DNA from 3 places in the Psychrobacter sp. SHUES1 genome. Region 3 is predicted to be linked to each of the others. Evidence: riboswitches for the same ligand, from Rfam matches in the RefSeq annotation. Region 3 holds a riboswitch; each other region holds the start of a gene.
What was found. A riboswitch is a leader RNA that binds a small molecule or an ion and turns the genes downstream of it on or off. The one in region 3 is predicted to bind thiamine pyrophosphate.
Positions count from the first base shown of each region.

Region 1 (7,477 bases), on a different contig from region 3:
CATTTGCTCAACGGCGGCATAAGCCAAATTCATATCGCGCCAGTGGTCGAGGTATGCTTCTAATTCATCAAATTCTGCGCGGCTATAGTCTTTTAGAATATGCTCGTCGTATTTACCGGCATCGGTCAACGTTTTGACATGGTCATACAGATGCGGCGGAGTAAATTTATTATAAGCAATTTTACGTAAATGGAAGATCGCCAAGCGCGCCGCCAAATACTGATAGTCAGGTGTGCTTTCAGAGATGAGATCGGCGGCTGACTTGATGATGGTTTCGTGAATATCACGCGTTCTGATACCGTCATAAAACTGAATATGCGACTTTAGCTCAACTTGCGATACCGACACATTATCTAAATCATGAGCTGCCCACTCGATAACCTTGTGAATCTTGTCTAAATCAATGGGCTCTAAACGTCCATCACGTTTGGTTACTTTGATATTATCGATATGTGTCATGCTGACCTCGTAAGTTGATTGCTAGGTAGTTATTTATAATGTTGCTTTATAAGCTGCTGCGCGGTTAAGTCTGGCAGACATGCTTTGTCACGCTATCTTTCAGACGCTATCTGTTTTAAGACAAGATATCCTGTCATGGCAGATGTTTTTTTAGGTAAAACGATGCCCTGGCTCATAGTGACGGTTTAAATCACTGAGCACTACATATAGCGTATTTGTTAGTAGATGGACACAATATAGCGGGAAAATTTTGAAAATGCTATATTGATTTTAAGGGCAAACTATGTTGATGCGAGGGTAAAGCGTGTCCAAATTTTGGCAAAGGACGATGGGATAAGGGTTAGACGCCGATAAGAAAAATAATAAAAGTTTTGTAAAAAATGGCGCGAATTTACTTTTTATTGTTGGCTAAATTTATAAGGGCAAATTGTCTAAATAGCAGTTATATTTCGGGTGGAGATTGTACCGCAGACAATAAAAAATCGCCACCCATATGAGTGACGATTCGGATGAAAAACGGGCTGGATTTTATAAAATTAACAAAACTGACTTTAAACCACCATACGTACGGTTTTTGCATTATCAAGCGCCGCATAAAGCGTGTTCACTTGCTCAACGGTGGTTAAGTATAAATTGGCACGTACCGAATGGAAGCGTCCAGTTTTTGAGGGTTTGACTTCCATAGAGGCCAAATCAAACTCAGGGAATTGGCTACCCAAGATAAGCTTCACTTCATTAAGCAAGCTTTCGTGCTCACCTTCATGACCGATGATGCTCATTGGATAGTTCATTGGGAAATCCCACAGCTCAGGGTTTTGCACGTCAGTTTTTTTGCCTTTTAAGATACCGTCATTAGCGACCAATTCTGTCACTTTGACCTCTCTTTTCGACGTTGGACTAGCATTACTGCCTTGACTTTCGGTGCTCGAGTTGTCAGTGTTTGGAGTAGTGGTGTCTTTTGGATCATCAGTCATGATGTGGTCCTTATTTTTTATTGAAATATGATAAGCACTTTATGCACCATTTATAAGGGCGTTCGGCGTATTATTCAAGTGTCACCCAGCGATAACGCACATTAAAACCGTTATTTTTTATAACCACAAATTGCCACGTAGTCGCCGCGATCATAGCCTTCGATGACCTCTTGGACTTTGTCATTGGCATACATAGGATGGGTCAATAAAGTCTGCGCATATTCAAAATCCACGAAACCATTGGCTTGCATTAAGGCTATTTTTTCATCAGAGGTACGCCAGTTAGCTGACTTCACTAGCTCGATAGGATAAGGGTCAGCAGGCGAGATGTGGGCAAGTAGTGGATGCTTCCACGTATCTACCGCGCTGGCAAGGTTATATAAGCTGGCAAAGCCACTTTCTTTTGGTACATCAATCAGAATAAGTTTGCCGCCCGTTTTTAGAGCGTCAAAGGCTTTTTTGATACAGACATCCAAATCGCTGATGTAGCTGACACTGCCGTTAAACATAATAATATCGAACTTATTAGGTTCAATCTCGCAGGTTTCGGCTGGGCTGATATCGACTTGCATACCGCGCTTTTCTGCGACTGCTGCCATGTCTTTTGACGGCTCGATACCATGTTTGATATGAATGTCATAATCCTTTGCTAGCAAGGACTCAAACAGTCCACTACCGCAGCCAATAGACAATATCTCGCTGTCTTTATCCAAGAAATGAGCAACCAGCTTTAGCTCGCTGGTCAGTAGGTTTTGATTGTCAAAAAACCAACTGTCATACGCGCTTGCGTGTTCATCGAATGCTGCCATGATGTTTCTCCTTGTGGATCGTTATTATTGATCATTATTTTTGATTCTAGAGGGCTTTTTTAGAACCAAGCTAGATTGAGTATAAGTTAAGACAAATCTAACGCCTGCTGCCAAAAATTCACTTCCATACGCGCGGCGGTGTTAAATAAGCGTTGGAACTTGTTTGCTTGAGCAGGGCTGGCATCGGCTAGTAGCGTATTAATTTGTGCTTCGTTTTGCGCGGTAATTATTTGAAAGTCATCGCTTGAAAACACCTCAATCCATGGCTGATACGGATTATCAGCGATAAATCCTTGTTCTTTTATAGACTTGCCAATTTCTCCATAGCCCATCAGGCAAGGTGCAATTGCAGCATACAGTTCGGCCAGTGAGCCTGACATTGCCGCGTCTAATATATAGCGACTATAGGCGATGGTGACGGCAGACTCAGGAGCGTTTTCTACTTGTTCAAGTGGGATATTCCACTGATGACAGAAATCCAAATACATACCAATTTCCATGTCGAGCATGGCATTGACACCCGCTTGACCGACGCGCATTTGTGCTAAGTTATCGCTTTTATAAATACTGAGCGCCATCACGCGGGTATAGTGAATTAAGTATAAATAGTCTTGAATGAGGTAGTGGCGAAAGCTATCAGGGGCGAGTGTGCCAGCTGTCAGTTGTTTGACGAAATCATGCTGAGTGTAATCGTTCCATGTAGGGCAATGGTGGCGTAGGGTTTGATAATCCATAGTTTTTACTTACTGTTATAAAGTGCAGTAAGCTAAATATAAGAAACGAGAAGTGATAAGGCACAGTAAATTTGCCAGTCTAAAGTAACTAGATTGGCAAAATATAAAGTAATTATGACTTATATATCGACACGCTTGTTTCCTACGTCAGTGCTAACTGCATCAGGTTCGCGGGTAACTCTCAGCCATGATTTTGATGGTAATTAAATCATCAAAAATCAAAGCACCCCGACAAGGTTTTTATGATTTAAATGTTGGTCTTTATGGTTATAAAACAACCAAGCGTCCCTATGATAGGCGAACTCAGCCATCATTAGCAAGTGATGCTCAAATAACCATCAATAAAATTGTTCTACATTTAAAAAGTTACTTTTTAGTAAGCTGTGCAATAGCTGTATGATACAGCATCAGCATGGCTTTAAAACGGCGCTCATATAAGCCTTCTGCATACAGCAACTCCACACTTAAGCTATCGATAATGCCTAGATAAGCGTCGGTATATAGCGCTAGTTGCGCAGAGTTGAGTTCATAAGGCTTCAGAGCCAGCTGTATTTGCTCAGTCAGCACCTCAATATAAACGTTAAAAGTCGCCGCGCTGGTATTGGTCAGATGCACAGGTGCGGCATAGGCCATGCGAATTAAAAACCGTAAGGTAATTGCGCTTTCATAACGTGCTTCAAAGGCGTGGCAATACGCTTCACCGGGAGCAGTAAACTCATTAGTCGTCGCAAAACATGATTTAACAAATGCACATTCTGACTCAAGCGCATCTTGTAGTAATTCTAAGTATATCGCTTCTTTACTGGCAAAATGCGTATAGAGAGAGGCTTTGCGGATGCCCACAGCCTTGGCAATATCACTGAGTGATGCGCCCTCATAGCCGTGCATAAAAAAAGGCTCAAACGCGGCATCAATAATACGTTGCTTAGCGCTTGAGCGTGGTTTATGACTTTGCATAGGCCTCCTCTAATGATGTTGTGGCGACAGTGCTATCAGGTTTTAAACTTCTAGAACTAAAATAAACCAAAGTTAAAATAACGGGTCCCATAACACCTAGCAAGATTAACCAATATAAGGTGTTTATTTCGACCAATTGCCCCGCGATGGGCGTGGCAGTAGATGAGAGTAACATAGGAATGGCGCCCAATAAAGCCGCGCTTGAGCCCAAAGCGCTGCGCTGCGAGTCCATTGCAATTGCCATCAACGTCGCCTCCAATACGCCAAGGCCAAATAATCCTAACGCAATACCAGTTACAATACCGCCCAAACCCATTGATAGTAGATAAGCGACGATGCAGACGGCACTACCGAGCATCATGACACCGGCACCGATTAAAGCCAAATGTGACGCTGATATTTTTTTGACCAAATAAGCGGTAGAAGAAGCACCTAAAATTAGACTGATGCTGGTCAAGCCAAAGACAAAACCAAATTGCTCTAGGCTAAGACCGTAGTCGGTTTGATAGACATAAGCAGAACCACCGATGTAGGCAAACAAAAAGAAATACACCGCAGATAGTGCAAACAGATTAAAGACAAAGGTCTTATTTTTTAATATGCCGACATAAATGCCTGTAATATTTTGCATATTTAATTGAATGCGTTTGTCTTTTGGCAAAGTTTCTTTGATATTCAACAGCGTATTAATCAGCACAATCATACCTAACGCCGCCAAAATAAACATGACGCCACGCCAACCATAATGCGTACCGACGATACCACCGATTGCTGGTGCGACGATTGGACCTAATGCCACAATGGTATTTAGTACAGCATAAATCTGTGCCGCTTTCGGTCCATCGACTAAGTCACGTACCATGCTCATCACCACCACGATAGCCATCGAGGCGCCAAGACCTTGCAAAATGCGGGCGAAGATTAGGCTTTCAATACTTTGTGACCACATCGCCCACACGGAAGCGCCAATATATGCAAGTAAGCCTGCAAATAATGGTGCGATTCGTCCTATGGCATCAGATACGGGACCAAAGACCAGTTGCCCTAAGCCCATAAAGATAAGAAAGACGGTCAAAGTGATTTGTGTGGTGGCGTAGGAAGTATTGAGGTCTGTTGCCATATTTGGCATTGAGGCCAAATACATATCAATCGCTGCAGGGCCAAGCGCCACAATAATGGCAAGAGAGATGATGGTTTTGATACTGATGTGTTTTACATGGGTTTGCTTATTCATAAAAGTGCACTATTAGCTGTTGATTGTTTAACTACCGAACGGTAGGTAGTTATACTCGCTATTTTAGATGAAGGCAATATTTTTATGAGTCAATTGCTTATGTAATGCTATAGCGGCTTAACATTTAATAGATATAGTGAGTGAAAAGTAATATAGATACATCGCGCACTGCTGCTGATAGCAATTTTTCTTGCTTGCTGTGCCTGCGCAGACAGAGGCTATAAAAAATTGATAGCAGCAATAACGCAGCGTTTTTAGGATATTTTGATTAGATAAGTTAATAGCAATTAAATAACCGCCATCGAATAACGGGCACAAAAAAGCTGAGACATGCTCAGCTTTTTTGATGTAATTTTGAGAAATTTTTAGACAATGAAGTATGTCTAGATAAATCAGTCATTTTCTAAGAACGAGCGCAGATGCTCAGAACGTGAAGGATGACGCAATTTACGTAGCGCTTTTGCCTCAATCTGACGGATACGCTCACGCGTGACATCAAACTGCTTACCGACTTCCTCTAACGTATGATCGGTTGGCATATCGATACCAAAGCGCATTTTAAGGACGCGTGCTTCACGCTCAGTCAGATTGCTCAAGACATCACGCGTGGCTTCTTGTAGACCAGCCGCCGTCGCATCGTCAACTGGGCTTGAAATCGTACCATCTTCGATGAAATCACCTAGGTGTGAATCTTCATCATCACCGATAGGCGTCTCCATCGAGATCGGTTCTTTGGCAATTTTTAGCACTTTACGGACTTTGACTTCATCCATCTCTAAACGTTCGCCCAACTCTTCAGGCGTCGGCTCGCGTCCCATTTCTTGTAGCAACTGACGAGAGACACGATTTATCTTATTAATGGTCTCAATCATATGCACAGGGATACGAATGGTGCGCGCTTGGTCAGCGATAGAGCGGGTGATTGCCTGACGAATCCACCATGTCGCATAAGTTGAGAACTTATAACCACGGCGATATTCAAATTTATCGACCGCTTTCATCAGACCGATGTTACCTTCTTGGATTAAGTCCAAGAATTGTAGACCACGGTTGGTATATTTTTTAGCGATAGAGATAACAAGACGTAAGTTAGCTTCAACCATTTCTTTTTTAGCGCGGCGTGCTTTTGCTTCACCGACTGCCATACGGCGCGCGACATCTTTCATATCGTGGATTTTCATGTCGAGCTGCTGCTCGTAGTCACGAATGCGACGCTGCAATAAAATCACGTCATCGGCGACTTTTTCTAGCGTACCGGCAAACGCAGGCTTGCCTTTGATACGTTCAATCAGCCAATCGACGTTGGTTTCATTGCTTGGGAAAGTCTTACGGAACTCGTCACGCGGCATACGGCCACGGCGAATCACCAAACGCATGATTTGACGCTCATGCTTACGCACATCGTCATAGACATCATGCATGATTGCCATGACTTGGTCTGACAAGCGATTATTGAGCTTAAGCATCATAAAGCGCTCAGCAAGCAGGGCATAAGCTGCTTCAGCTTCTACGCTACCACGGCCATAATCAAGCAAGGCTTGCTTGGCTTTGATAAACAGGTTCTCAATTTCTTCTAAACGCAGACGAACTTGTTCTGGGTCGATACCGCCGGTTTCTTCTTCGGCTTCTTCTTCAACCTCTTCTTCGTCTTCATCATCATCGTCAAGCGCCAATTTGGCATTGGCTTTTGCTTTGATGACAGGCGGATTTTCTTTTTCTTCTTTAATACGCTCGCGCTCTTCTTTAGCTGCGTCTTTGGCTTCTTGTGCGGCGATTTTATCTTCTTCGGTTTCAGGGTCTAAAAAGCCTGTGATAACGTCGGACAGTTTTTTCTCGCCGTCTTGTACTTTTTCGTACTCATCAAGGACAAACTGTACCGTACCCGGCCAGTAGGCCATGGCATGTTGTACATCACGAATACCTTCTTCGATACGCTTGGCAATGGCAATCTCGCCTTCGCGAGTCAAAAGATCAACCGTACCCATCTCACGCATATACATACGCACAGGGTCAGTGGTGCGACCCGGCTCGGTCTCAACCGAGGCCAATACTGCTGCGGCCTCATCGGCTGCCATATCATCATCGCTTGAATCATCGTTCATCAAGATGTCATCGGCATCGGGCGCAGATTCAAAAATTTTAATGCCAACGTCCGTTAGCATTTGCACGATATCTTCAATCTGATCACTTTCAGTAATAGAGTCGGGCAGTTGGTCATTCACCTCAGCATAGGTCAAATACCCTTGCTCTTTACCCATTTGGATTAAGGTGGCCAGTTGAGATGTGGACTTAGAAACTGACTTATCGTTC
Region 1 covers NZ_LXWA01000086.1:9,003-16,479, reverse strand. The annotation lists gene nrdA (class 1a ribonucleoside-diphosphate reductase subunit alpha) at 1-459, opposite strand, end outside; gene A7325_RS11160 (YbeD family protein) at 1,011-1,322, opposite strand; gene A7325_RS11155 (class I SAM-dependent DNA methyltransferase) at 1,544-2,242, opposite strand; gene tenA (thiaminase II) at 2,329-2,976, opposite strand; TPP riboswitch at 3,099-3,217, opposite strand; gene A7325_RS14140 (TetR/AcrR family transcriptional regulator) at 3,343-3,933, opposite strand; gene A7325_RS11140 (multidrug effflux MFS transporter) at 3,920-5,167, opposite strand; gene rpoD (RNA polymerase sigma factor RpoD) at 5,560-7,477, opposite strand, start outside.
Region 1: another riboswitch for thiamine pyrophosphate. It lies ahead of tenA (thiaminase II); the one in region 3 lies ahead of A7325_RS00260 (ABC transporter substrate-binding protein).

Region 2 (7,477 bases), on a different contig from region 3:
AAGTGGATATCAACAGTAGCAAAAAGCATGACTGCGAAATCATCCTTAAAACCAGTATTTTGCACAATCTTGAGTTTTTAGACGATGATCATCAAGTGATGCTAAAACTGACTTTGCCTGAAGAAGACGGATTTTATCAAGAGCTGATTGATCATCCAAAAGTGCTAAAAGTCGTTGCGCTATCAGGCGGTTACAGTCGTCATGACGCCTGTGAAAAATTGAAGAAAAATCCCGGTATGATTGCGAGCTTCTCGCGTGCTTTTACCGAAGGCTTAAATAAGCAACAAAGCGACGCAGAGTTTGCGGATACGATTAATACTTCTATTAAAGAGATTTACGAAGCATCAAAGATTTAATCTACTATAAAGATAAAACTGTTTGCAATAAAAAGCGCTACTTATGAGTAGCGCTTTTTTGTGAATTAAGGATTAACGTTAATCGCTTAAACCTCTTTATACAACTGGCGACCCTCGGTATGATATTTTTGCGTCATCTCGTCCATGCCTTTTTCAATATCAGCGCGGCTCATCGCACTAGTAGCCTGAACGCCGTTTTCTTTTGCATCTAAACCTTTAGCATACTCGCGCACGTTTTGAGTGATTTTCATCGAGCAAAACTTCGGTCCGCACATCGAGCAAAAGTGCGCCGACTTGTGGGCGTCTTTTGGCAAGGTTTCGTCATGATATTCACGCGCCGTATCAGGATCGAGCGCCAGATTAAACTGATCATCCCAGCGGAACTCAAAACGCGCTTTGGACAAGGCATTATCACGTGCTTGTGCGCCCGGATGGCCTTTAGCAAGGTCGGCAGCATGAGCGGCGATTTTATAAGTGATGATACCGTCCTTGACGTCTTTTTTATTGGGCAAACCGAGATGCTCCTTTGGCGTCACATAACAGAGCATCGCTGTGCCAAACCAGCCAATCATTGCCGCGCCAATGGCACTGGTGATATGGTCATAACCAGGCGCAATATCAGTGGTTAATGGCCCTAAAGTATAAAAAGGCGCGTCGCTACATAGCTCAAGCTGCAAGTCCATATTTTCTTTAATACGGTTCATCGCAACATGCCCGGGGCCTTCAATCATCACCTGAATATCATGCTTCCATGCGATTTGCGTCAGCTCGCCAAGGGTTCGCAGCTCACCAAATTGCGCTTCATCATTGGCATCTTGCAAACACCCCGGACGTAAGCCATCGCCTAAGCTAAATGCCACATCATACTGCTTCATAATCTCGCAGATGTCTTCAAAATGGGTATATAAAAAGCTCTCTTTATGATGGGCAAGGCACCATTGCGCCATGATAGAGCCGCCACGCGAGACGATGCCCGTCAAGCGATTGGCGGTTAGCGGTACATAACGTAATAGTACGCCGGCGTGAATGGTAAAGTAATCAACGCCTTGTTCGGCTTGCTCAATGAGCGTATCGCGGAATATCTCCCACGTTAAATCTTCGGCAACGCCATCGACTTTCTCTAACGCTTGATAAATCGGTACGGTACCAATAGGCACTGGCGAGTTACGAATCAACCATTCACGGGTTTCATGGATATGATTGCCCGTCGATAAATCCATAATAGTATCGGCGCCCCAGCGCGTTGCCCAGGTCATTTTTGATACTTCTTCGTCGATAGATGAGCCGAGCGCTGAATTGCCGATATTGGCATTAATTTTCACCAAGAAGTTACGGCCGATAATCATCGGCTCAGATTCAGGGTGATTGATGTTGTTGGGGATAATGGCGCGACCAGCGGCAACTTCATCACGGACAAATTCAGGGGTGATGATTTTTGGCGTGTTGGCACCAAAGCTTTCGCCGTCATGTTGGCGCATATCGGTCGATTCGTGCTGCTTTTGCGTTTCACGAATGGCGATATATTCCATTTCAGGCGTGATAATACCGCGACGCGCGTAATGCATTTGCGTGACGTTCTTTCCTGCTAAGGCGCGACGTGGTTTATCGATATGCGCAAATCTTAAATTAGCGGTACTGATATCGCGGGCGCGCGCTTGTCCGTATGAGCTAGATAAACCGCTTAATTGCTCAGTATCACCGCGCTCAGCTATCCAGCCTTCACGCAATTTGGGCAAACCACGGGTCAAATCGATCTCGACATTGGGATCGGTATAAACGCCTGAGGTATCATAGACGTAAAACGGTGGATTTTGTTCCCATTCGGACTCGCTTGCCCCTTGTATGGGGGTAGGGTCAAGGGTGATCTCGCGCATCGGTACTTGAATGTCAGGACGTGAGCCCCCGATATAGACTTTTTTAGAAGCGGGTAAGATGCGGTGTAAGTCGCGGGCGTCTTCTTCAAAACGTGCATCATTTGCGGTACGGTGAGCAGGCGTTTTGAGGGCGTCGGCTTTTTTTTCGACAGTTTTAGTAACAGGGGTCGAAGGGGTTTGGGCTGTTTGTAAATCTGAAGTAGTCATATGCTGTCCTAGCGTGTTGGTTTTTGAATAAAAGCAACACCGCCAGTAGCTGCGGGACAAGACGATGCAAGATAGACAAATTCAATCATCAAACACGTGCACTATTATTAAATTCAACTTTCATTGAAAATTAATCTAATGCCATGTTAAATGATTGGTAGGCGCCGCTTTTTATTGTTTGCCTCATGGCCGCGTAAAAACGCTAGCATATAAAGTATGAGCAATAATAAAAAGGCATTTCTGCGCGCCCTTTGTATATAAAACATAGTCTTAAGACTTCCCTGCGTCGGTACTAACCGCATCAGGTTCGGCGGGTGATCTCTCAGCGAATGTATGAAATAGCTTAAACTAAGCTTGTCATACACCGCACCCCGAGTCTGTCAGTGTTGTAAATCAGTCTCATACTAACAAACTATAGGGATGATGCCTAGTCATTTGCCGTTTGTTAGTAGAGAGGCAATCTTGCTGTTATTAATGTAATCACTGTCTTTTAATCAATGACAGCTTTTCAATTAATGACATTCTTTTTAATTAATAAAATCACCGTGCGTATTATTTTTCTGGTGTCCAACCTTGCGCGCGCTCGTAGTCTTCATTGTCCAAAAACTTCTCGCGTTGCTCAGTTAAGAACTTTTTGGCTTCAGGGTCCATCATGCTGAGATGGTTTTCGTTAATCAGCATGGTTTGCTGCTCAAGCCATTCTTTCCAAGCTTTGTCAGAAACGGTTTCTTGTAGCTCTTGACCTTTTTTATTAGGAAATGGCGGATGCGGCATTTTTGGCAATTCCTGCTTATATTTGCGGCAAAATACGGTATTGGCTTGTGGATTAAAAGTCTCAGTCATCAGGCAATCCTCATTAATTAGGGGTATTAAATTATCGTGTCGAATATTGGTAATCTATCATAACGCGCTTGCACGATTTAGCAAAGCGTATCAGGTGTAGAGAAGGTAACATCAAATCTATAGTCGGCGTACTTTTAAACCGCTACGGTGTTGCTCGCCCTAGATGTACTCAGTGTACTATCTGCGGTAGATCGCCTTGTAGCGATTTTAAAATTCCTTGACTATATCCAGTGCTGGCAAAATCAGGCATGACAAAAAAACACCCGCACAATGGCGGGTGTTAGAGAAAAGCGCTGGTTTTAAAGCACAGTTTTATTGCTAGCTTCAGCTTTAAAAAAGGCTTTCAAGCAAACGATTTTAGGCGCGCACGTCCATTAACCACCGCCTGTTTGACTTGATTTGGCGCGGTGCCACCTAAGTGGTCACGAGCGGCCAATGAGCCTTCTAGCGTTAGATAGTCGAAAACATCATCGCCAATCGCGTCGCTAAACTGCTGTAACTGCGCCAATGACAAATCGCTCAAATCAACGCCCTCGCGAATACCTAAAGCGACGGCATGACCGACCACTTCATGGGCATCACGGAAAGCAACGCCGCGGCGAACCAAATAATCTGCCAAATCGGTCGCAGTTGCATAGCCTTTCATGGTGGCAGCGCGCATGTTTTCCTTATTCGGAGTAATATTCGGTAGCATATCGGCAAAGGCGAGTAGCGAACCCGTCAAAGTATCGACGCAATCAAATAGCGGCTCTTTGTCTTCTTGGTTGTCTTTATTATAGGCAAGTGGCTGGCTTTTCATCAGGCTTAATAATGTCATCAATTGACCAAAAACCCGTGCTGCTTTACCGCGAACCAACTCTGGCACGTCAGGATTTTTCTTTTGCGGCATGATAGATGAGCCAGTACAAAAGCGATCAGGGATTTGCACAAAGTTAAATTGCGCTGACATCCATAGGATAATCTCTTCGCTCATACGCGACATATGCATCATCAAAATAGAAGCTGCCGAGGTAAACTCAATGGCAAAATCACGGTCTGAAACCGCGTCTAAAGAGTTTTGGCAAATACCGTCAAAACCTAGCAATTTAGCAGTGATGGTACGATCGATTGGAAAGGTCGTGCCAGCAAGGGCAGCGCTACCAAGCGGCATCTGATTGATACGGCGACGGGCATCGACCAGACGCTCGGTATCGCGGTAGAGCATCTCAAACCATGCCATTACATGATGACCAAAGCTGACTGGCTGCGCGGTTTGCAGATGGGTAAAGCCCGGCATGATGGTATCGGTATGCTGCTCAGCTAAATCTAGTAAACCGCTTTGCAAACGTACCAGTAGCGCGATGATATTGTCGGTTTCTTCACGCAACCATAGACGAATATCGGTCGCAACCTGATCGTTACGGCTACGGCCAGTATGCAGTTTTTTGCCAACCGCACCGACGATATCCGTCAAGCGCGATTCGACGTTCATGTGCACGTCTTCAAGCGCAATCGACCAGTTAAACTCGCCGGCTTCAATCTCGCGCAGCACTTGCTGTAAACCATCGATAATAGTTGCAACCTCATCAGCACTTAAAATGCCGCATTCTTTCAGCATGGTTGCATGGGCAATTGAGCCGTGGATATCGTGACGAGCAAAGCGTTGGTCAAAGCCGACAGAAGCGGTAAAGGCGGCAACGAAGCTATCAGTCGCTTCACTAAAGCGCCCGCCCCACATCTGCTGACCTTGACCACCTGTAGCGCTTTGCGGCGCAGGAGTGTTGGTTATAGAGGCATCTATGCTAGAATCAGGAGTAGATGAATTTTTATTTGAATTAGGATTAATACTATTTGAAGAGTTGGCGTTCATATCAGTTCAAGACAAGTCAAGAGAATAAGAACTCAAGTATAGCAAATGATGAGGTTGCCTTACTAGCGGAGCGCTTAGAGTTTTTTATGCCCAAGCTCATGGAGATGATGAAGCCTTGGCAATGGCTGCTGGCAATCTTTTTTTGGTCGCTATTTGTGGCAATCGTCGACCGTCATAGCGTGGTCAATGAAACGCAGTTTATCATCAAGTTTATGGCAAGATTTATCCAAACCAGCTTGGCCTTGATACCATCTTTTTATCTCATCGATTATTTACGTCCAGTTTTTAAAGGCTTACGCGTAACAACCGTCAGTATGTATGTTTTACTCATTTTGACCACTGCCACGGCGGTGACCGTCGCGTTGGCCTTGCTAATTATGATAAACGCTGGCTGGTTTAACTATAACTTGGCGGACTTTATCTCAATCATTGTATTTAATACGGTGATAGCCGCCGGATTTACCATTGCCGCCTTGCTGTTTTTTTTACGGCGTTATCGTGAGCTAAATGCACTAAAGCACTCATTTGAGCAAAAATTGAGCGCCCAAAATGATGTGTTAAAAGCTCGCCTAGCGCCGCATTTCTTTTTTAATACCATCAATACTTTGATGTCGCTGATTGAGTCTGACCCGCAGCGCGCCGCTGTTTTATTGCAGCACGTCTCAGCGCTCTTTCGTGCCAGTTTTAATGGCGCGCGTGAGATCAGCTTTGAAGAAGAGATTGCCCTGTGTGAGCATTACTTGGCCATTGAATCCATTCGCTTGGCAGATAAATTGGTAGTAAACTGGCAATTGCCAAAAGAAGACGTCATGTATGACATGGTGATTACCGCGTTAACCTTACAAAGCGTGATTGAAAAAATGCTGGTGAACGTCATTAGGATGACCACCGAGACCATTTATATTGATATAAAAGTCACTTGGTTGCAGCATCGGGTCGACATTACCATTAGCGTGCAGCTGCCGAAAAAAACCTTGTTGATTAACCATGACTTACGCCAACAAATGGATTTTATGATTCAGGCGCAACGTCTGCGCGCCTATTTTGGTCAAAGTGCCGACATTCAAAGCAGTATAACGAATAAACAAATTCTTACTAATATTAGCTATCCGTTGCAAGATGTCAGTTTATAATCCTTTCTTTCTTCCTTTTTAAAACGTTTTCCCTAAAGATCTATTCTCTAAATTGTAAGCGTCAGTCATTTATTACAAAGCATTTATCGTGGCATATTTATTGCACCGTCAAGCTGTTATGTACCGCTAAAGCATTTAAACGGCAAAGTTAGATTCGTGGCTTGCACAAGTGCGGCAGTTGGTTTATAACTTAAGTAGGGAGTTGCATTCTTACTAAGGGATGAGTGTTAAAGATTGATAGATTATTAATACTTTAAAAGATTTATAAGTAGGCACTTATAAAGGAGTTTGGATGCGGATTGTTGTTTGTGATGATGAGCCCTTAGCTCGCGAGCGTTTGGTTAGAATAGTTAAAGAGTCAGGTCATGAGGTGGTTGCCCAAGCTAAAACCGGCATTGAGGCAATTATCGCCGTAAAATCTGAGCAACCAGACATTATATTGCTCGACATTCGCATGCCAGAGATGGATGGCGTCGAGTGCGCGCAAGAGCTTGCAACGTTAAACCATCCACCCGCCATTATCTTTGTCACGGCGTATGACCATTATGCCATCGCGGCGCTCAAAGCCAATGCCATCGGTTATCTGTTAAAACCTGCCAATAAAGATGAATTATTAGAAGCGCTAAAAAAAGCCACTAACTTAAATGCCGCGCAATTAAACGAGATTCGCAAACTTGAGAATCCAACCGCGCGCCCAGTGCGCGAACATATCGTCGCGCGTACCCATCGCGGTGTAGAGCTGATTGAACTCAAAGACATCTATTATTTTACCGCCGATCAAAAGTACGTCAAAGTACGCCACAAAGACGGCATTGTACTCATTGATGATACGTTAAAAGAGCTTGAGCAAGAATTTGAAGGCAAATTGTTTCGCGTCCATCGCAACGCCATTATCAATATTAAATATCTAGATTTTTTAGAAACACTCGATGCCGGACAATTTCAGCTGCACTTTAAAGGTATTGATGAAACTTTAGCAGTCAGTCGCCGCCACCTACCAGCATTACGTGAAAAAATTCAGAATATGTAGCGGCAAACTGTCTACAGGTAAACCATCCTAGAAAGCACTAAGCAGCAAGCGCAGTAATCTGTTGAAATAATCCTGCCATATCATCAAACCCTTATTTATGCTTAAATAGGGGTATTTTTTTGTAGCATTCAGTTTAAAGACATTTAACGTTTATATTGAATGCTACATTCGCATTATTGTAAAGA
Region 2 covers NZ_LXWA01000075.1:47,751-55,227, reverse strand. The annotation lists gene A7325_RS10265 (fructose bisphosphate aldolase) at 1-356, shown strand, start outside; gene thiC (phosphomethylpyrimidine synthase ThiC) at 443-2,437, opposite strand; TPP riboswitch at 2,699-2,821, opposite strand; gene A7325_RS10255 (oxidative damage protection protein) at 2,990-3,280, opposite strand; gene argH (argininosuccinate lyase) at 3,624-4,997, opposite strand; gene A7325_RS10245 (sensor histidine kinase) at 5,216-6,262, shown strand; gene A7325_RS10240 (LytR/AlgR family response regulator transcription factor) at 6,555-7,292, shown strand.
Region 2: another riboswitch for thiamine pyrophosphate. It lies ahead of thiC (phosphomethylpyrimidine synthase ThiC); the one in region 3 lies ahead of A7325_RS00260 (ABC transporter substrate-binding protein).

Region 3 (7,477 bases):
GAAAAATAATAACGCTTCAACAATAAATCATAAAGATAGTGTGGATTTAACAAAGCCTACTTAACAGCAGTCAGTAGTAGTGCTATAGTTGAAATCATCTGTCAAAAGGAGCAGCTCATGAGTTACGAACATATTTTATTGGTCACCGACTTGATGTCCGACGCTGATGTGGTCGCCCAAAAGGCCAAACGTATCGTCGAGAATCGTCCGAACGCCAAATTATCGGTATTACATATCGTCAAAGATACCATGGTCGGCTTTGGCTATGAGCTGGTGCCTGCCTCAAGCTTATACGATGAAATCGATGATGAACGCTGCCAAGAAGCGCGCGCCAAACTGGCGCAATTTTTGGAGCGTAATGACTTGCACGCGGTCAACTCTGAAGTAACAACCGCTATCTCTAACAGTGAAGGTATCGTCAATTATTGCCATAAGCATGACGTTGATTTATTAGTCATCGGTCGTCATGAGCGCCACGGTATCTCGGCTTGGCTAAGTGGCGCGACGGCAGATAATATCTTGCCAAACGTCCCATGCGACAGCTTAGTGGTGCGACTGGATAAACCCGTTAATAAATAAGCCTAATAACAGGAACAGACTTAACATAATTCCCAAGTTATTAAAAAAGCTCATTGAGAAAAGCGCACTGTGTGACAGTGCGCTGTTTTATTATCCATCAAAATAGTAGAGACTCTATCCAATACCTCTATGTTTACTACTAAAATCAATCTTCTGTCAAAATATCAATAAAACTCTGCCAAATGGGGCTTTGATGACGCGCTTTATGCCACACCAGCCACCACGTGCGCGCTAAATCAATACCTGCTACTTTCACCTGCACCAGCTCTGCTTTATCCAATTCTGCTTGAATGACATACTGCGATAAGCAGCCAAGCCCAATATCGGCGCTGACCATATGCTTAATGGCTTCTGACTGCTGAATTGCCATGACAATCTCGGCATGCGGTAGATGCTGCAATAACTGCTCATCGATAATCTGCCGCGTCCCCGAACCCGCCTCTCGTACCAGTAATGGCAGCCTTGCCAATCGTTCAACGCTGAGCTCATAGCATTTTTCTTTATGGTTATAGTCCATGTTTGCCAGCCATTTACTATGAGATTTAGCAAATACCATCAAGGTATCGGTCCGCCAAGCGCGCTGCTCAATCACTTTCATATCTGTCGGGCGCGGCATACCTTCTACAAGCGCAATATCGATATTTAATTGCTCAACCTCGCCGACCACTTCTTGGGTATTGGCAATATACATATCGATATGGGCATCGGGTAGCGCTTCGTACAATTTGGCAAGCAGCGGTGGCAATACATAATTACCAATCGTGGTACTAGCACCAATATGAATCTGCCCTGCTTGATGCTTATGATAATGCTCAAGGGTTAAAGCTTGTCCCAAAATAGCTTGCGCCTGAATATAAATAGGATGGGCGTTTGGATGCTGATTAAGCCTGCGACCGACGCGCTCAAATAGCGGCATTTGTAACCGCGCCTCCAGCTCAGTGAGTGCACTGCTGACCGCTGACTGCGATAAATGCAGCTCTTCACTGGCACGGCTGGTACTGCCAGTTTGATAAATACTGACAAACACCGATAGCTGCTTAAGGGTAATCCTCGGTAGCAGCTGCATAACTTTTTTCATGATTGGATCACCTCTTTCATCGGCCTTTTATCTTTAACTAATTAGGACATGACCTAGCCTACAACAACTTACTAACCTAAAAAATCGATAGTTTATATCTTATTAATCTGTTTTTATTATAAATCGGTTTATCTTATACTGTCTATTCATAAGCTTATGCTTATTTCGATTATAGATGATAAAAAATAGGATGCGTACGATATGAACGCAGTGGCACAAACCATGCATAATTACTTCCCGCATAATCGTCATGCGATGGGACTTATTGTCGTGCTGATTGGGAGCTTGTTTTGTTTGTGGTTAAATGTCAGCCTAGACACATGGTCAAATGGACAAATTGTTGGTCTGTCATCGTTGACGCTAGCAATTTTACTTGGCATGGTACTTGGCAATACGATTTATCCAAATTTTTCTGATCAATTAAGTGCGGGTGTTGGTTTTGCTAAAGGTCAAATACTGCGCCTAGCCATTATATTTTATGGTTTTAAACTGACTTTAACCCAAGTCGCAAGCGTTGGTATGCCCGCCGTAATGACTGATGCATTGGTATTAACCTCAACGTTTTTACTTACCTATTGGCTCGGTACAAAGTGGCTTAAAGTCGATAAGCAAACGACCTTATTGATCGGCTCAGGGGCAAGTATTTGTGGCGCTGCAGCGGTAATTGCCGCAGAACCCGTGGTCAAAGCCGAAGCGCATAAAGTCACCATTGCCGTTGCCACCGTGGTGGTCTTTGGCACGATTGCCATGCTGCTCTATCCATTTTTATATCAACTTGGCTGGCTACAACCTTGGCTAAACGCTCAGCAATACGGCATATATACCGGTTCAACCATTCATGAAGTGGCACAAGTAGTGGTCGCTGGTAACGCCGTCAGCACCGAGGTTGGCAATACCGCGGTCGTCACAAAAATGATACGAGTGATGATGCTCGCGCCTTTCTTATTGATTTTATCGTTTGCCTTAACCAAAACCAGTAGTGATAATGGCGAAAAGCCGTCTTTCATAAATCGTGTGCAACAAGTGAAAGTCCCTTGGTTTGCCTTTATCTTTATTTTGGTGGTGGTATTGCATACGTGGGTACCGATGACGGCAAGCTTTGAGCAGAGCATGGTCATGCTTGATGATGTCTTATTGACGATGGCAATGTTTGCCCTTGGTTTGACCACCCATATGAGTGCCATTAAACAAGCTGGCGTCAAACCATTGATACTCGGTGCCATTATGTTTACTTGGTTAATCGTTGGTGGCGGCTTGATCAATATTGGCATCGCTTCACTGTAAAAAAGCTATTTACGCACCAATAAAACTAAAAATGCCGACGATTATCACTATAATCGTCGGCATTGTTGTTCTAAGACTTTACTATTTATTTATCAAAAGCAATAAACATAAATAATAGGTGAAAAAAAACGAACCCTAAGGCTCGTTTTTTTATTCATCTAGCTCTAATTGTCTATAAAGACAAATTAGATAGCAACGATGTTATGTGCTTGTGGGCCTTTTTGGCCTTGAGTTACAGTGAACTCAACTTCTTGGCCTTCAGCCAAAGTTTTGAAACCTGAACCAGTGATTTCGCTGTAATGAGCAAAAACGTCTGCGCCATTTTCTGGAGCGATGAAACCAAAGCCTTTAGCTTCGTTGAACCACTTAACTGTACCTTTTTGAACGTCTGACATAGTCATAACCCTGATATTTAATTTATTTTTGGCCTAATTGGCCGATAACGCTTGCAAATAGCTACTGAACGATAAATATTAAAACGAAGGATTATAACTAATACTACGAGGTAATGATTTGGTGCAGAACTGCTCTTAAGCTTGGAGGTATTATAGGTGCCCTAGCGCAGTATCGCAAGCCTTATCTTATCTTTAGTGTAACAAAGCGCAATTATTGGCTATTTTTTGCACTTATTTGCTTTATTTTTAGACAATTAACAAAAATTTTAAGCATTTAACCGCTAAGTCTAGGCATTCGGCAAACGGAATAAATATATGGCGACGCCAGTGCAAATCGCTGCTACTAGCCACGCCATCCACACCATATCCGCTGGCAGACGATAAAATAACATTGATATCGATAGTGTCATCATAATCGTTGCTAACCACTTCGCATATAGCGGTACGGCACGGCGCTCTTCCCAATCGCGAACAAACTTACCAAAATACTTGTGATTAATGAGCCAAAAATGAAAACGTCGTGAGCTACGTGCCCAGCAACCTGCCGCTAGTAAAATAAAAGGGGCGGTCGGCATCACTGGCAACAATGCCCCAACAATCCCCAAGACAAAAAATATCCAACCAAATATCAAAAATGCCCAACGCACCGCTGGGCTATTGTGTTGATTGGTCTTTGGGCGGTAGTAGAAGTGCTTTTTTTGGCTCATAAAGGATGTCGTTGGATAGTGGATATCGTTGGATAGTGTCAGATAATCAGGTTTTGGCCGGCAAATTTATGACAAAGACGGCGGCTTATAGAACTCACTAAGGATGCCGTATGAGGAGATATGCTACAAGACTATTTTTATGAGGGTTTTGCTATCAATCGGTATGTTTGGTTAGTGATTGGGTAAGTACCAATTACAGATAGTGCGCTCTTCTATTAACACGTCGATTGAAAGCGCCTATAAGATTGAAAGCGCTTATAAAAAGCCGTCACAAATGAGAACTGTTATAAAGGACGGTTAACGAGCGTCAGTCATCACCTTTCATTGTCATTCCTGATACGCTTGCATCACCGCTTACAAGTCGTCTATGATAATGCAGTAGCTATCGATAATAGTCATTAGCAGTACGGATTCATGAGCAGTACTGATCAAAAATAATGCAGCACCACTCAATCTTGTCGGGGTGCTTTGCTTTTAACCTTGTAACGATTGTTAAAACCATCGCTGAGAGACACCCGTGAACCTGAAGCAGTTAGCACTGACGTAGGAAACAAGCATGACAGACCCTAAGCAGTCTATGAATAAGAGAAACCTCTACCTGACGCGCTGATCTGATAGCGCCTTACATGTTGAGATTTTGCCTTTCTTGTTTTACCTTTTTTGTTTTATTTAAACAGCATCAGTCTGATTGTTTTCTATCATTAAAAAGGAAACAACCATGCAGTCAACCACCAAACTGACCCTCACCCTCGAATGGTTTTTGAACCCTGATCACCTGCCCTTTATCGCGGGTGTGACCACAGGCGCGTATGAGCAAGCAGGGCTAGATATCACCATCATTGAGCCTGATGACCACTATGATGGCTTTGCTGAATTGCAAAATCAAAGCATCGATCTGCATGTGAATGAGCCAATTCATCTGTTTGAGCATTACGCGCCTAATCTGCGTGCGCTTGGCTGTTTTTTTGAGACCGATGGCGGCATATTGATGCAGCAATCCAGCATGGATAAGCTCAAGAACAATCAACCGATTCGCGTTTGTACCCCAGCGGCTGAAGAAAAAACCAATCGCATTGGCTTTGAGATATTAGCCCGCTATGCCAAGAAAAACGGCTTTAGTATCAGCCGTGATAATGTGACCTTTGTACAAAAAGACTTCTACCATATAAAAAACCTGCAAGAAGACCTAAGTCTCGATGGTGCATGGCTGTGCTTTTATAACTTTGAAGGGGTTAAGGCGACTCATGAAGGTTTAGACTTTACGTTTATCGATCAGCATCTGTCCCCTTATCCGAATTTTTCGGCGTTAGAAATCCTCACGACTGATGAGACTTATAGCGCGAAAAAAGACGCGATAGATACCTTTATCCAAGTGACCAATCAAATGACAGAACACTGTAAAAGTGAGCCTAAGTCTGCGCGCCGCATGTATTATGACTATAGTCAAACCGACGCAGATGCCTTGATGGATGCGATTATCGATAATACGCTAGGTAGATTGATCACGCCAATCACGCCTGATGCCAGTAAGTGGCAAGAACTGCGCGAGATGCTAGCTGAAATCGATATTGTGACGTTGACGGATGAGCAGTATCAATCGCTGTGGGCGCTGTAGGCATTTTATAAGTTAAGATATTTTGAATAATAAAAAACCGCCATAGAGTTTACTATGGCGGTTTTTTATTGGTTTTAAATAAGAGCGAAATTAAACTAATATAAGCAGCTGATGTATATCTCTATCAGACTTTGGCGAGTGAGCTTGAGCGTGATTGGCGCAGTATCGTCAATAGCAAGATTGCTTAGAGGCGAGCGTTGTCCGACGGTGAGTAACAGCCTTGATAATCTCTAAATAAAACTATTTAGTAAATTCATAGGAAAGTTAAGCTTAAGTTCTATTTTGCTTGAAACACGAAAATAAATTTAAGCGCAACTTCCTCATGCCAGAAATAAATCGAACGTACTGTTAAATTATTAACCTTTTCTAATAAACTTACAGAATCTATATTTTTTAAAAATGTATTTGAGTCTTATCAGTATTATGATAAATCATCTGTTTCTGTTGCGTAACTCTGGACAACAGTTTATGTATATGCTTTGGGGTTATCAATATTTTAGCTTCGTCTACAAAAGTTTTTTCTAAAAGCTTTAGTTTAAAACATTGATTTGTATAATCCAATGCATCTAAAAAAGAGGAGTTTGATGTAAGGTGACCTTTACCACCCCTAGTAATTAAACAGTATTTAAACCTTAAATTAAAAAAGTCTTCTCTCTTATATCCTAGTATGTTTACCCAAAACAAACAAAGTTTTGAAAGGGTGTCATAGCACTTTAATCTAATATTTACTCTAGATTTCTTATCACTAGGCCATTGTTCTTTAAATTCAATTAGGTATAGCGTGCTATTAGACTCATCAAATAAAATTGTATCCGTTGAACAACTATGAGTTACTTCTAGCTTATCAGCTGTAAGAGCAGGAATATTATCAACATGAAGAGCTTTGAAATTAATATCTAAAAAATATCTGTCATTAGATACATTGTATGAAATTTCCTGTATTGATGCTAAAGATTCAGAATAATGTTCATTTAGTCCATCTATTAATTTCTGTTCATTAGAAATTTGAGACATCCTCTTGCTCCTCCATTAAAGAATATAATGGTTCTGATAATGCCTCAATAATTGGATTTATATTACCATTAGTATCGTTAATAATACTTTTATCTTCTTCTTTAGATGTAAAATAAAACTTAGTACCTTTAAGTTTTTCTTTATCACTATATATTTTTAATGCCTCTAACATATAAGGGCTATGAGTATTAATAAGTATATTAGTACCTTGGTTTGCTAAGCTAACTATTGCTTGTGCATACAGTTTTTGCCACTTAGGATGCAAATTAGTTTCAGGTTCATCAATAATTAATATTGAATCCTTATTTATGAATCTTCCCTTGTATAATAAATCAACAATTGCAATTGATTTCATTCCTGATGAAACATTATTTGCTGTATAGCTTTTCTTTTCCTGAAAAAGTTCAAAACTACGACTTTCAGTATTAAAGTCCATAAATCCCTTATAGAAACCACTCGAATCCCAATTACAGTTTGAACCAATTTCATCTGTAATATTTTTACTGCCATCTATTTTTGAACATAGGTCGATAACATGATACGGCAAGTTCAATTCAAAATTATTTCTACGCCTAACAGTATTGATTGTTGAAATCCTATGGATAATCTGTGATATTTGAAACACATATGGACCATCGATTAGTGTTGAATCTTTTATTGGTAAATTATTTGATGTACTGTATTTCAGAACTTTTTTATTATTAAAATCTAATGAAAAAACTTCCTCTCCTTCATCATAAAATGATAAGCTCGCTTTTTTAACACCTTCTTTCTTATACAACAGGTCGTTTGAGAACTCACTCTT
Region 3 covers NZ_LXWA01000008.1:39,697-47,173, forward strand. The annotation lists gene A7325_RS00235 (universal stress protein) at 118-579, shown strand; gene A7325_RS00240 (LysR substrate-binding domain-containing protein) at 725-1,657, opposite strand; gene A7325_RS00245 (YeiH family protein) at 1,859-2,941, shown strand; gene A7325_RS00250 (cold-shock protein) at 3,127-3,336, opposite strand; gene A7325_RS00255 (YbaN family protein) at 3,624-4,043, opposite strand; TPP riboswitch at 4,493-4,610, shown strand; gene A7325_RS00260 (ABC transporter substrate-binding protein) at 4,762-5,658, shown strand; gene A7325_RS00265 (hypothetical protein) at 6,052-6,672, opposite strand; gene A7325_RS00270 (AAA family ATPase) at 6,656-7,477, opposite strand, start outside.